4 regions of the Pantoea sp. X-Soil-MYKO-1289 genome follow, and region 4 is predicted to be linked to each of the others. Evidence: riboswitches for the same ligand, from Rfam matches in the RefSeq annotation. Region 4 holds a riboswitch; each other region holds the start of a gene.
The links. A riboswitch is a leader RNA that binds a small molecule or an ion and turns the genes downstream of it on or off. The one in region 4 is predicted to bind thiamine pyrophosphate.

Region 1 (3,203 bases), on a different replicon from region 4:
AGGCATCAGCATTAATAATAAGACGCCTTTTTGCCTTTCAGGGCAGGCGGCGAAATTTTTTTTGCTCTGGCTATTTAACTGACGGTTTACTAAACAATTTATATAACCTGAGCTTGATTGAGGTTGTTACTCTTCCCTGGCGGCGGTCGTGCATAAAAATCGTTCTGTACCAATAATTTGAATATTATATCTGCTTTTTCCGGCGCGTTTTTATTTCGCTTTATACTGGCCTTGTTTTTATCGCGTCGCCGCTTTGGCTGATGCGCGATGAGCACCAGGGCCGGGCGATAAATTATATTCATCCAGGCTAAGCAAAGCGGGAAATAAATTTCTTCAGCGTTCGCGTCGCAAGGGCGCAAAAATCAGACGCATATTTGTGCTGCGCGCCTGGCTCATAAAGGCAGAATACGCTGTATTTGCTGTGGTTTCCCACCGCCCGCGCCGCGCATCTGCGTTACCCTTAACGCTCACTTTCTGCAATCGGTAAATAAGGAGCGCGACGTGAGCGCGTCGACGGGAATTTCACTCAAAATTATGGCGACCCTTAGCTCGACGCTGATGCTGGCCTGCGTAAAAGGTCTGGAGGGCGCGCTGCCGGTGGGAGAAGTGATCTTCTTCCGTTCGCTGGTGGGCGTTATGCCGCTGCTGCTATGGCTGACCTTTCAGGGCGGCATTATTCAGGGCATCAAAACCCGCAATGTGAAAGGGCATATCGGCCGCGGCCTGGCGGGCACCTGCAGCATGTACCTCAGCTATCTGTCGCTGATTTATATCTCCCTGACCGACGCCACCGCTATCAACTACGCCGCGCCGCTGTTTACCGTGCTGCTTGCCGCCGTGGTGCTGCGCGAAAGGGTGCGGCTGAATCGCTGGCTGTCGGTAGCGGCCGGTTTCGCGGGGATCGTCATTATGCTCTCGGGTCATCTGTCGCTCAGCGGCCCGCCCAGGCTCACGGTAGCCAGCCTGGCCTCTTCCGTCGGCGTCCTGCTGGCGCTGCTCTCTGCGCTCTGCACGGCAGGCGCGCTGATTCAGATCCGCTATCTGAGCGGGAAAGAGAAGCCGGGCGCGATCGCCTTCTGGTTTACCGCCATGACGGGCGCGACCTCGCTGCTGACGCTGCCGTTCGGCTGGCGCCTGCCGCAGGGCGAGCAGCTGCTTTTGCTGCTGGGGTGCGGACTGTGCGGCGGACTGACGCAAATTTTGCTGACGCTGAGCCTGCGCTACGCCGATGCCTCGCTGCTCGCCCCATTCGATTACAGCTCGCTGCTCTGGTCGGTGATTATCGGCCTGATTTTTCTCGGCGCCTTGCCCGAGAAACTCACCCTGATCGGCGCCAGTCTCGTCGCGTTCGCCGGCATTTACGCGGTTTTGAGCGAGCGTCGGCAGCGGCGACGGGCCGCGGCATCAGCGCTGACCGCCCGCAGCGAAACCGCCGATTTAACGCCGGATTAACACGCCGTACTTGACGTCGGGCAGGCAGTTGCCCTACAACTAATGACCGTCGGGGGAGTCTCGCCAGAGAGACTGAGAGGCTAATAGCGCAGCGCGCGGTTTAGCGACCCTTTGAACCTGACCCAGTTGATACTGGCGTAGGAAGACTCGTATCTCATTGTTTTTTGCCTGGATGAGATGCCTGCCGCGTGAGCCTGCTCATGCTTTTTCCCTTCATGTATCACGGGTCGTCAACATCGAGGCCTGCGTGAACATGACTCTTTTTCAAACCACTTTCTCTGTCAGGTGCGCGCCATGAGCCGCTGGTCGGTCATCGGCAGCGGCGTCGCCGGCTTGTGCGTCGCTACGCTGCTGGCCGAACAGGGCGAAACGCCAGAGGTGATCGTCAGCGACGAGACGCCCGCGTCGCACTGGGCGGGCGGCATGCTGGCGCCCTTTTGCGAAGGGGAGAGCGCCCCTGAACAGGTTATCGAGCTGGGGCAGCGCGCCGCCGGCTGGTGGGCGCAGCGGGTCGAGGGCGTCGCGCGTCAGGGCACGCTGGTGGTGGCCATGCCGCGTGACGCCGCGGAGCTGACGCGCTTCGCGCGCATGACGCGGCAGCATCATTGGCGCGATCCCGCGCAGCTTGAGCCTGAACTCGCAGGGCGCTTTGCGCGCGGCCTGTTTTTCCCTGATGAAGCGCATCTTAATCCGCGCGACGCCATGCGCCAGCTGCGCGCCAGCCTGGAAGCGCGCGGCGTCGTTTTTCACCGCGGCAAACCAGGCGGCACGGTGATCGACTGCCGCGGCATTCACGCCGCCGATCGCCAGCCTGACCTGCGCGCGGTTCGCGGTGAGATGCTGATCCTGCAGTGCGATGAACTCCACTTCTCCCGTCCGATCCGGCTGCTGCATCCGCGCTTTCCCTGCTATCTGGTGCCGCGCGCCGACGGCCTGTTTATGCTCGGCGCCACCATGGTCGAGAGCGACGACGCCAGTGCGATCAGCGCTCGCGCCATGATGGAGCTGCTCAGCGCCGCCTGGAGCATCCATCCGGCGCTGGCCGAAGCGCGCATCGTCGAGAGCGGCACGGGAAGGCGGCCCGCCTATCGCCATAACCTGCCGGAAGTACGCTATCAAGACGGGGTTTTCTCCCTTAACGGCATGTATCGTCACGGTTTTTTGCTCGCGCCCGCCATGGCGCAGCAGCTTATGCAACTGCTTAGTCAGGAGTCGAATGATGCAAATCGAACTTAACGGTCAGAGAGTGGAAACCGAGGCGGCGACGGTCGCCGCGCTGCTGCAGGAGCGGCAGATCGACGCCGCCTGCGTCGCCAGCGCCTTTAACGGTGAGTTCTTGCCGCGCGCGCAGTATGAAAGCCAGCGGCTGGAGGCGGGATGCCGTCTGGAAGTGCTGTCGCCGATGCAGGGAGGCTAAACCATGTTTTACGGTTTTGTTCCCCGTTCGCGTTTTCTGCTCGGCACCGCAGGCTATCCGTCGCCCGAGATTTTGCAGCAGGCGATCTGCGCCGCGGAGGCGGAGATCATCACCGTCAGCCTGCGGCGCGAAGGCAGCCAGGGCGGCGCGTTTCGCGAGCTGCTCAGCCAGCTCAACCGTCGCGTGCTGCCCAACACCGCCGGCTGTCACAGCGTGAAAGAGGCGGTGACCACGGCGCATATGGCGCGCGAACTCTTCGACACGCCCTGGATAAAGCTGGAGGTGATCGGCAACGCCGACACGCTGCAGCCCGATCCCTTTGCGCTGGTGGAAG
Region 2 (3,203 bases), 450 kb from region 4:
GATCTTTAATACGCAGTTGAATAGTGCGCACGCCGACCTCCAGCAGTCGCGCAATCCACTCCACGCTGTCGACGACCGGATAGAGCCCTAAGCGCGAGGCGGTGGCAGGGAAAGGGGCGTTCATCGTTTCTCCTCGTTCAGCGCGTCGGCTGAGTGGTAAAGCTCGCTGCCACGGCGGCGAAAGGTTTCAGACATCTGCTGCATGCCGATGGCGATCGGCTGCGCCTCGGCCTGGCTCGCCGCATAGTCGCGCACTTCCTGGCTGATTTTCATCGAGCAGAATTTTGGCCCGCACATCGAGCAGAAGTGGGCCACTTTACCCGACTCCTGCGGCAGGGTTTCGTCGTGATAGGCGCGCGCGGTATGAGGATCGAGCGCCAGATTGAACTGATCCTCCCAGCGAAATTCAAAGCGCGCCTTGGACATGGCGTTATCGCGGATCTGCGCGCCGGGATGCCCCTTCGCCAGATCCGCCGCATGGGCGGCGATCTTATAGGTAATCAATCCCTGCTTAACGTCCTCTTTATTTGGCAGGCCGAGATGCTCTTTGGGCGTCACGTAGCAGAGCATGGCGCAGCCGAACCAGCCGATCATCGCGGCGCCGATGCCGGAGGTGAAGTGATCGTAGCCGGGGGCGATATCGGTGGTCAGCGGGCCGAGCGTATAGAACGGCGCTTCGTGACAGTGCTCCAGCTGCTCGGTCATATTGCGGCGGATCATCTGCATAGGAATATGGCCGGGCCCTTCGATCATCACCTGCACGTCATACTCCCAGGCGATCTTCGTCAGCTCGCCCAGCGTGCGCAGCTCGGCGAACTGCGCCTCGTCGTTGGCGTCCTGAATCGAGCCGGGACGCAGGCCATCGCCAAGCGACAGCGAAACGTCGTAGGCGGCGCAGATTTCGCAAATTTCGCGAAAGTGCGTATAGAGAAAACTTTCGCGGTGATGCGACAGACACCACTTCGCCATAATCGACCCGCCGCGCGAAACGATGCCGGTCAGGCGCTTCGCCGTCATCGGCACATAGCGCAGCAGCACGCCGGCGTGGATGGTGAAGTAATCGACGCCTTGCTCCGCCTGCTCCAGCAGCGTGTCGCGAAACACTTCCCAGTCGAGGTTTTCCGCGACGCCGTTGACCTTTTCCAGCGCCTGGTAAATCGGTACGGTGCCGATGGGCACCGGGCTGTTGCGCAGGATCCACTCGCGCGTTTCGTGAATATAACGACCGGTGGAGAGATCCATCACGGTGTCGGCGCCCCAGCGGGTCGACCAGACCAGTTTCTCCACCTCTTCTTCGATAGAGGAGGTGACCGCCGAGTTGCCGATATTGGCGTTGACCTTGACCAGAAAGTTGCGGCCGATAATCATCGGCTCCGATTCGGGATGGTTGATATTCGCGGGAATAATGGCGCGTCCGGCGGCCACTTCCTGGCGTACGAACTCAGGGGTGATGTTTTCCGGCAGCTGCGCGCCGAAACCGTGGCCGTCATGCTGCTGGCGCAGCACTTCGCTGCGAATGCGTTCGCGGCCCATATTCTCGCGCAGCGCGATAAACTCCATCTCCGGCGTGACGACGCCCTGACGGGCATAGTGGAGCTGGGTAACGCGTCGTCCCGCTTTTGCGCGCCGCGGCTGCGGCAGCCGCTCGAAACGCAGATGATCGAGCCCGTCGTCGGCCAGACGCTGCTGCGTATAGCGCGAGCTGGTGTGCGTCAGCGCCTCGCTGTCGTCGCGCGCGACAATCCAGTCGGCGCGCAGCTTCGCCAGTCCGCGCTGTACGTCGATAACGGCATCGGGATCGCCGTAGGGACCGGCGGTATCGTAGACGGGCACCGCCTCATTCTCTTCATAGCGCGGACGATCTTTATCGCCGCCGAGCAGCGTCGGACTGAGCTGGATCTCGCGCATCGGCACGCGGATATCGTCACGGCTGCCCTGGATCCAGATACGTTTCGAGTTGGGAAAGGCGATGCCGCTCTGCAGCGCCTCAATAAAGGCCTGCGCCTGAGCGCGCTGTTCACGTCGGTTGGTTTTGGTCATAGACATAGCAATTTTCCTGTTGAGGGGGAACGTTGCTTGTCCGGAGTTCGGAAGGAGTAACAGAAACGGCAGGCAAAATCGCCAGCGCACTGATGATGTTTACTCTTGTTCCCTTCGCAGGTTCTAACCTGATCAGGTTCCGCGGATCCCGAATTAACGGTCTCAGCCCTTGCGGGCACTCCGACAAGATGTTGTTTTACGCTTTACACGCAAAACGCCCGTGCATATCGCACAAAAAACAAAACGGGTTTTCGGCGCTATCGTCGAAAACCCGTTCAGCATAGAAGGGCTGCTTTAGAATAACAAGCGATTTACAACTGACTAACCTTAAGCCGGGCGCGACAGCTGGCTGCTGTCGTTTGCCACCGGCGCGCGCACCAGGCGGTTGTCCCAGGCAAGCTGGATCAGCTTGTCTTCCAGCGTAAAACGCGCTTCCAGCACTTCGCCGACTTCCGACAGCGCCAGCTGAAAATCGACGCAGTTATCGTCGTCGATAGACTGCTGCAGATGGCCGTCATAGAGCTGCATCAGACGCTCGGTGTTGCCCTCCAGCGGCGGATAAATCTGCGCGGCGGCGATCATCGGGCTATCGCCTTCCATCTCATTGATGATGCGCTCATAAATGCTGAAGTGACCGGCGGAAAGGTAATCGACCAGGCTGTGACAAAAGTTGTCGAGCGCCTGCTCGTCTAACGTCGTGAGCGCCTCTTTGTTAGGCTTCAGCCCAACCAGGTGGTAATAAGAAACAAGTAGCTGGCGACGGGCGTCCAGCCACGTGTCTACCAGTTCGTTGCTGCCACCTACGCGCTCAGTCAGGACGTTTAACTGGTTAAGCATATCTGACTCCATGTAAAGAAAGTGCCCTTCCCGTCACGCTGCGGCTGGCCTGGCGCCGCCTGCAAGCTGGACGATTTAGGGTATAGTTGTTTGTCTACACACTTAACATCAGGACTTCAGCGTATTGATAAGACGCTAAGGATGACGATTAGATGCAACATGAGATCTCAAGCGTAGACGCTGGATGGTGGATTGTCAGCCATGAACAGAAACTTTGGTTGCCGCAAGGCGATCTGCCGCACGGCAGCGCCGCTGCGTTTAAGCTCGCAGGCAGCAAGGCGCAGGCGGTCGGCGAGTGGCAGGGCGAAACGGTATGGCTGGTGTGT
Region 3 (3,203 bases), 610 kb from region 4:
TTCGCTGTCGCCAAGATGGCCGCCTTTCATCAGCACCGCCTGACAGCCGAGCGCCAGCAGCGCTTCGCCCTGCCCGAGCATCGCCTCTTCACTGCGCGCTGGCGCGCAGTCGAGTAGCGCTGCCGCCTCCGGCAGATTGGGCGTGATTAACGATACCTGCGGCAGCAGCAGCTCGCGCACGCTGGCGATAGCGTCGGGCGACAGCAAGGGATCGCCGCTTTTCGCCACCATCACCGTGTCCAGCACCACGTAAGGGATAGCGGCTCGCTTCAGCTTTTCCGCTACGATCTGCACGATGGCGGTTTCCGACAGCATGCCAATTTTCGCCGTGTCGATGCGCACGTCGCTCAGCACCGAATCGAGCTGTGCGCCGACAAACTCAGGCTCTATGCGGTAAACCGACTGTACGCCGCGGGTGTTCTGCGCCACCAGCGCGGTGATAACGCTGGTGCCATAGGCCGCGAGCGCTGAGAAGGCTTTGAGATCGGCCTGGATCCCTGCGCCGCCGCTGGGATCGGTACCGGCAATCGTCAGCGCGTTGATACGTTTCATGGGCGCGCCTCCTGTGCCAGCTGCCACAGGGCATCGATAAACAGCGTGGCGAAGCTGCCGGGCGCGGCGGTCTGGGCGGCGGCGCGTTCGCCCGCCAGCGTCATAACGCGGCAGGCGCTGGCGACATTATCCCGCCTGTCACCCGGCAGGCTGCAAAAGGCGGCGACCACGGCGGAGAGCGCGCAGCCGGTGCCGACCACGCGCGTCATCAGCGCGCTGCCGCCAGCGATGATCAGCGTTTTATGGCCGTCGGTGACGTAATCGACCTCGCCGCTGATCGCCACCAGCGTCTGATGCTTTTGCGCCAGCTCGCGCGCCGCCTCCAGCGCCGCCTCCGCCTGATGCTGCGAATCTACGCCGCGCCCGCCCGCGCCCTGCTGCGCCAGCGCAAGAATTTCAGACGCGTTGCCGCGCACCGCGGCAGGCCGTAGCGCAAGAAGCTGCTGGCAGAATTCACTGCGCAGGCGCAGCGCCCCGACCGCCACCGGATCGAGCACCCAGGGCTTTTGCGCCGCGTTAGCGGCCTGCACCGCTGCCAGCATGGCGTCGCGGCGATCGCGGGTCAGAGTGCCGACGTTGATCAGCAACGCGTCGGCCACAGCGGCGAACTGCGCGGCCTCATCGGGATCGATGACCATAGCAGGCGAAGCGTTGAGCGCCAGCAAGACGTTGGCGGTGACGTTCTGCACCACGTCGTTGGTCATGCAGTGCACCAGCGGCTGGCGCTGAACGAAGCGGACGAGAACGGGCGCGAAGTGCGCGTCGGAAAAGCGTTGAGGTTGGCGGATCATTATTACTCCCAACCGGCGAGCAAGAAGGCGAATGCGGTCAGGCATCTGACTTCCCTACGCTGGCATTATCCAGATCAGGTAATACGGGTATTTCTCAGCCTTCACAAAGAAGGGCACCCCGAGTCATGAGTACAAAACAGATTACTCGCTGGCAGATTAGGGGAAGTGGCATGCCGATTCAAGCTCGCATCTACGGTTATTACTTCTTTACTTAAAAAAGGTCTAAACAAGCTAATTTGCATGTTTTTCTAAAGAGGCAAGGCATTAAACCTGAGCAGGAGTCTTAGCAAATATATTCAAGAACTAATAAAGGTCTGTTGTGAGCCTTTTCACGATCTAAATGCGCACACGGCTCCTTTTTGCGATAGCTGAAACCATTTACCTGGTCTCAATTGGTCCTGATGCCTGTTGATGATAGAGAGAACTTTTATAAAATATCCGCTCAAATTATTTCCACAAAAAGTAAATGGAATTATGAAACAGTACACGAACGAAATCACGTCAACGCTTATCAATGTCCTGAAAAATCCCTTCCCCGCTGAACGCTGGGCTAATGCAGACGCTGAAGAGCTTCAGGCTCTGAACTCCTGTGTTGAAGAAATGAAAGACCGCTCATTGCTGCGGATTTGGCGTTTCGCTACTACTGGCGCAGTAACCCGTGACGGAGGGAGGATTGAGCATGGCAGCGCCAGCGATACCTTTGCCCTCAGTGATGGGATCAAAGTAAGCCGTGCAATGGTGGGCGATTACGTTGTTTATCCAGATGCAACAAAAGCCAGAATTGTCAGCGGTTCAGGTTCAGCAAACACCTGCAAGGGTGTCTCTTACGCGCTGGTGGGCAGTCTGATTGATAACGGCGATGTAATTGTCAGTACCCCGCAAGATTTGGCGTTTCTCTGTCAATGGGATAACAGCCCTGCAATGCCAGTCGATTTCCTTACTCCACCAGGAGAATAAAGGATGGCAACGGGCTACTGGATTGTGAAAGGTGACAAAACAAGCTGCGGTGGAACGGTTCTTGAAGGCACTAGAAAAAAAACTTTTGCCGGTAATTACGCAGCCCTGAACGGTCATAAGGTTTCATGCGGCAAGCATCCTGGCGTTTTTCATGTCGCAGGTGGGCATCCAGGAGATATCGTAGACACTGTGCATGTCGCAAGCACGCTGTACAGTCGTTCAACCTGCCCTTGCAGGGCTCGTTTTATCCCTTCCCAGACCTGGGCATGGCATGGTCCATATCAGGATCTCCCTGTAAAAGCTGCCCCGGTTGTTACGAAAGCTGCCCCCGACCCCGTTCAGGAGCCTGAGCAACATGCCCAGGCAGCTAAAAAAGAGAGACAGGAACAAACAAAATCACAAAAATCAAAACGCGAGCCCGTCGACGCTGGATTTTGTGTTCTTCCTTATGGCGCGGAAACGAGAGCCTATGAACCCTGGTTATTCGAAAGCGAACCGCCAGCAGGCACGCGCGAGCTTTATCGCTTACTGAACGGCGCAGGTCAGGAGTATAAGGCTGGTTCAATTCTGCTTTTGGTCGATCCTGATAAGCAGGAGAGCGAACAGATTGAGCATATGCAGCAAGCAAAAGCGCGAGTTGACGCAGCCCTTGAGCCGCTGACACATGAAGAGGCTAATTTTCTGCACAAACATTACGCCACCATTGCCAACTTCTCTAACATTGCAGATAAAGGCATTGGTCTGGCAGCTGAACCAGTAGGAAAGTACTTTGAGGGCATTGAAAAAGTTCTCAAAGAAATTCAGGAGACCTATAAAAACACCTATCTGACACGTGGTGCGCTAATTGGTGAGCAGTTCTATATCAGGCGCGCGCAGTTATTCAAAGAGCTTGAAACCTTGCTA
Region 4 (3,203 bases):
GTCCGGCGATCCGCTTTCATCACGGCCGCGAACTGGAGATGGCGGACGTAACCTCGAGCCTGGAACGCCTGCGCCCGCTGCCGCTCTTCTCTCATATCCGGCGCATCGATTCGCCCGCGCCCTGGACGCTGGATCTCCATCTCAGCGAACCGGACGACTGGCTGCCGTGGCTGCTCGGCAGCGTCAGCGCCATGATTCTGCCGCGCGAATGGCCGCAGATGCGCGACTTCGCGCGCCATCCCGTCGGCACCGGCCCCTATCGCGTGGTGCGCAACCAGCAGAGTCAGCTGAAGATCGAGGCGTTTGACGACTATTTCGGCTTTCGCGCGCTGATCGACGACGTCTCGATCTGGGTGCTGCCGGAGATCAGCGACGAGCTGGTCTACTCCGGCGTGCGCCTCCAGGGCGCCGCCGAGGATGAAAAGTCGGAAGAGAGCCGCCTTGAAGAGGGCTGCTATTTTCTCCTGTTCGATCAGCGCTCTGCCCTGGGACGCGACGCCGACGTCCGGCGCTGGCTCTGCCATTTGCTGAACCCCATCGCGCTGCTCAACCATGCCGAGGCCGGCTATCAGCGCTACTGGTATCCCGCTTACGGCCTGCTGCCGCGCTGGCATCACCGGCGCGATTTGACGCCGGCGACCAGGCCGCCCGGTCTGGAGAGCCTGACGCTGACCTGGTACAGCCAGCACGTCGAGCATGAGGGCATCGCCAACGCGCTGCGCCCGCTGCTGGCTGCGCACAACGTGCGGCTGATTACCCGCGCGGTCGACTATGAAACCTGGCATCAGGGCGAGGCGGAAAGCGACGTCTGGCTCGGCAGCGTCAACTTCACTCTGCCGCTGGAGTATGCGCTGTTTGCCCAGCTCTACGAGATCCCGCTGCTGCATCACTGTCTGCCGCTCGACTGGGAAGCCGACGCCGCGCGCTGGCGGCGCAAAGCGCTGCCGCTCGCCGAATGGAGCAAGCGGCTGCTCGACGCGGACGGTGTGCATCCGCTGTTTCATCACTGGCTGCTGCTGGAGGGCCAGCGCAGCATGCGCGGCGTGCGGCTCAATACGCTTGGCTGGTTCGACTTTAAATCCGCCTGGTTCGCGCCGCCGACGCTGTGACGCTTTCCCCCTGGCGGCGAAATGTCTAGAATGAGCCGTTCTCAACGGGGTGCCTGCGAAAGGCTGAGAAAAACCCGTCGAACCTGATTCGGTTAATACCGACGTAGGGATTTGAGAGGCTGCTACGCTCAGATCCTTTGCGACTCATAACAACTCTCCCCAGGAGCGCAAAGTGGTTAAACAGATTCTCCCTCTGCTGATGTTGCTGTCCGTGCCGGCGCTGGCGGCAAAACCTGCCCTGACCGTCTACACCTACGACTCCTTCTCCGCCGAATGGGGCCCCGGCCCGGCGGTGAAAAAAGCCTTTGAAGCGCAGTGCGGCTGCGAGCTGCGCTATGTGGCGCTGGAAGATGGCGTCTCGCTGCTGAACCGCGTGCGCATGGAAGGCAAGAACAGCAAGGCCGACGTGGTGCTCGGCCTCGACAATAATCTGCTGCAGGCGGCGCAGCAGACCGGCCTGTTCGCCAAAAGCGCGGTCGATCTCCATAACCTGACGCTGCCGGGCGGCTGGCAGGATCAAACCTTCGTGCCCTTCGACTACGGCTACTTCGCCTTCGTCTACGATAAAACGCGCCTTAAAAACCCGCCCACCAGCCTGAAAGAGCTGGTGGAAAGCCCGGAGAAATGGCGCGTAATCTATGAAGATCCGCGCACCAGCACGCCGGGTCTGGGCCTGCTGCTCTGGATGCAGAAAGTCTACGGCGACAGCGCGCCGCAGGCCTGGCAGAAGCTGGCGCAGAAAACCGTTACCGTCACTAAGGGCTGGAGCGAAGCTTACGGCCTGTTCCTGAAAGGCGAAGGCGATCTGGTGCTGAGCTATACCACTTCGCCCGCCTATCACCTGATCGAAGAGAAAAAAGAGAACTACGCCGCCGCGCCGTTTGCCGAAGGCCACTATTTGCAGGTCGAAGTCGCGGCGCAGCTCGCCGGCAGCAAGCAGCCGAAGCTGGCGCAGCAGTTTATGCAGTTTATGCTGACGCCCGCCTTCCAGAACGCCATTCCGACCGGCAACTGGATGTATCCGGTCATTAAAAGCGAGCTGCCGGCGGGTTTCCAGACGCTGAGCGTGCCGCAAACCGCGCTGCAGTATAGTCCGCAGCAAGTGGCGCAGCAGCGCGCAGAGTGGATTAACGCATGGCAACGCGCCGTCAGCCGCTAATCCCGCTGTGGATGGCGCCGGGCAGCGCCGCCGCGCTGCTGCTGTGCGGCGTGGCGCTGCTGGCGTTCGGCGCGCTCTGGGCCAGCGCGCCGGCGGGCGACTGGCGCGGGCTGCTGCATGACAGCTATCTGCGCCACGTGGTGCGCTTCTCATTCACCCAGGCGCTGCTCTCCGCCCTGCTGTCGCTGCTGCCCGCGATACCGCTGGCGCGCGCCCTCTACCGCAGGCGTTTTCCCGGCCGTCAGCTGCTGCTGCGCCTTTGCGCCATGACGCTGGTGCTGCCGGTGCTGGTGGCGGTCTTCGGCCTGCTGACGGTCTATGGCCGCGTCGGCTGGCTGGCGCAGCTCTGTCAGCTGTTCGGCATCGACTACCGCTTCTCGCCCTATGGGCTGCAGGGCATTCTGCTGGCGCACTGCTTTTTCAACCTGCCGCTGGCGACGCGCCTGATGCTGCAGACGCTGGAGAATATTCCTGGCGAACAGCGTCAGCTCGCCGCCCAGCTCGGGCTGCGCGGCTGGCACTTTTTCCGCCTGCTGGAGTGGCCCTGGCTGCGCCGACAGCTGCTGCCGACCGGCGCGCTGATTTTTATGCTCTGCTTCGCCAGCTTCGCGACCGTGCTCTCGCTGGGCGGCGGCCCACAGGCCACCACCATCGAGCTGGCCATCTTTCAGGCGCTGAGCTACGACTACGATCCCGGCCGCGCCGCGCTGCTGGCGCTGATCCAGCTTGCCTTCTGCCTGACGCTGGTGCTGCTGAGCCAGCGCTTCAGCAAGGCGATTCCGGCAGGCAGCGCGCAGCTGCGCAGCTGGCGCGATCCGCACGATTCGCGGCGCGCGCGCATCGGCGACGGCCTGCTTATCGCGCTGGCGCTGCTGCTGCTGCTGCCGCCGCTGCTGGCGGTGATCGTTGACGGGCTGCGCGGCGTCTCGGGCGGC

Region 1: linked by a shared signal. The riboswitch ahead of AC6I7Z_RS19520 (FAD-dependent oxidoreductase) and the one ahead of thiB (thiamine ABC transporter substrate binding subunit) in region 4 are both predicted to bind thiamine pyrophosphate.
Region 2: linked by a shared signal. The riboswitch ahead of thiC (phosphomethylpyrimidine synthase ThiC) and the one ahead of thiB (thiamine ABC transporter substrate binding subunit) in region 4 are both predicted to bind thiamine pyrophosphate.
Region 3: linked by a shared signal. The riboswitch ahead of thiM (hydroxyethylthiazole kinase) and the one ahead of thiB (thiamine ABC transporter substrate binding subunit) in region 4 are both predicted to bind thiamine pyrophosphate.

What each region holds. Positions count from the first base shown of each region.
Region 1 covers NZ_AP036005.1:23,023-26,225, forward strand. Annotated here, with positions in the region: gene AC6I7Z_RS19515 (DMT family transporter) at 502-1,452, shown strand; TPP riboswitch at 1,494-1,613, shown strand; gene AC6I7Z_RS19520 (FAD-dependent oxidoreductase) at 1,747-2,688, shown strand; gene thiS (sulfur carrier protein ThiS) at 2,672-2,869, shown strand; gene AC6I7Z_RS19530 (thiazole synthase) at 2,873-3,203, shown strand, end outside.
Region 2 covers NZ_AP036004.1:3,776,030-3,779,232, reverse strand. Annotated here, with positions in the region: gene thiE (thiamine phosphate synthase) at 1-124, opposite strand, end outside; gene thiC (phosphomethylpyrimidine synthase ThiC) at 121-2,046, opposite strand; TPP riboswitch at 2,133-2,233, opposite strand; gene rsd (sigma D regulator) at 2,368-2,877, opposite strand; gene nudC (NAD(+) diphosphatase) at 3,030-3,203, shown strand, end outside.
Region 3 covers NZ_AP036004.1:2,718,353-2,721,555, forward strand. Annotated here, with positions in the region: gene thiD (bifunctional hydroxymethylpyrimidine kinase/phosphomethylpyrimidine kinase) at 1-552, opposite strand, end outside; gene thiM (hydroxyethylthiazole kinase) at 549-1,343, opposite strand; TPP riboswitch at 1,378-1,474, opposite strand; gene AC6I7Z_RS13055 (PAAR domain-containing protein) at 1,755-2,300, shown strand; gene AC6I7Z_RS13060 (PAAR domain-containing protein) at 2,304-3,203, shown strand, end outside.
Region 4 covers NZ_AP036004.1:3,329,602-3,332,804, forward strand. Annotated here, with positions in the region: gene sgrR (HTH-type transcriptional regulator SgrR) at 1-1,109, shown strand, start outside; TPP riboswitch at 1,145-1,237, shown strand; gene thiB (thiamine ABC transporter substrate binding subunit) at 1,282-2,268, shown strand; gene thiP (thiamine/thiamine pyrophosphate ABC transporter permease ThiP) at 2,244-3,203, shown strand, end outside.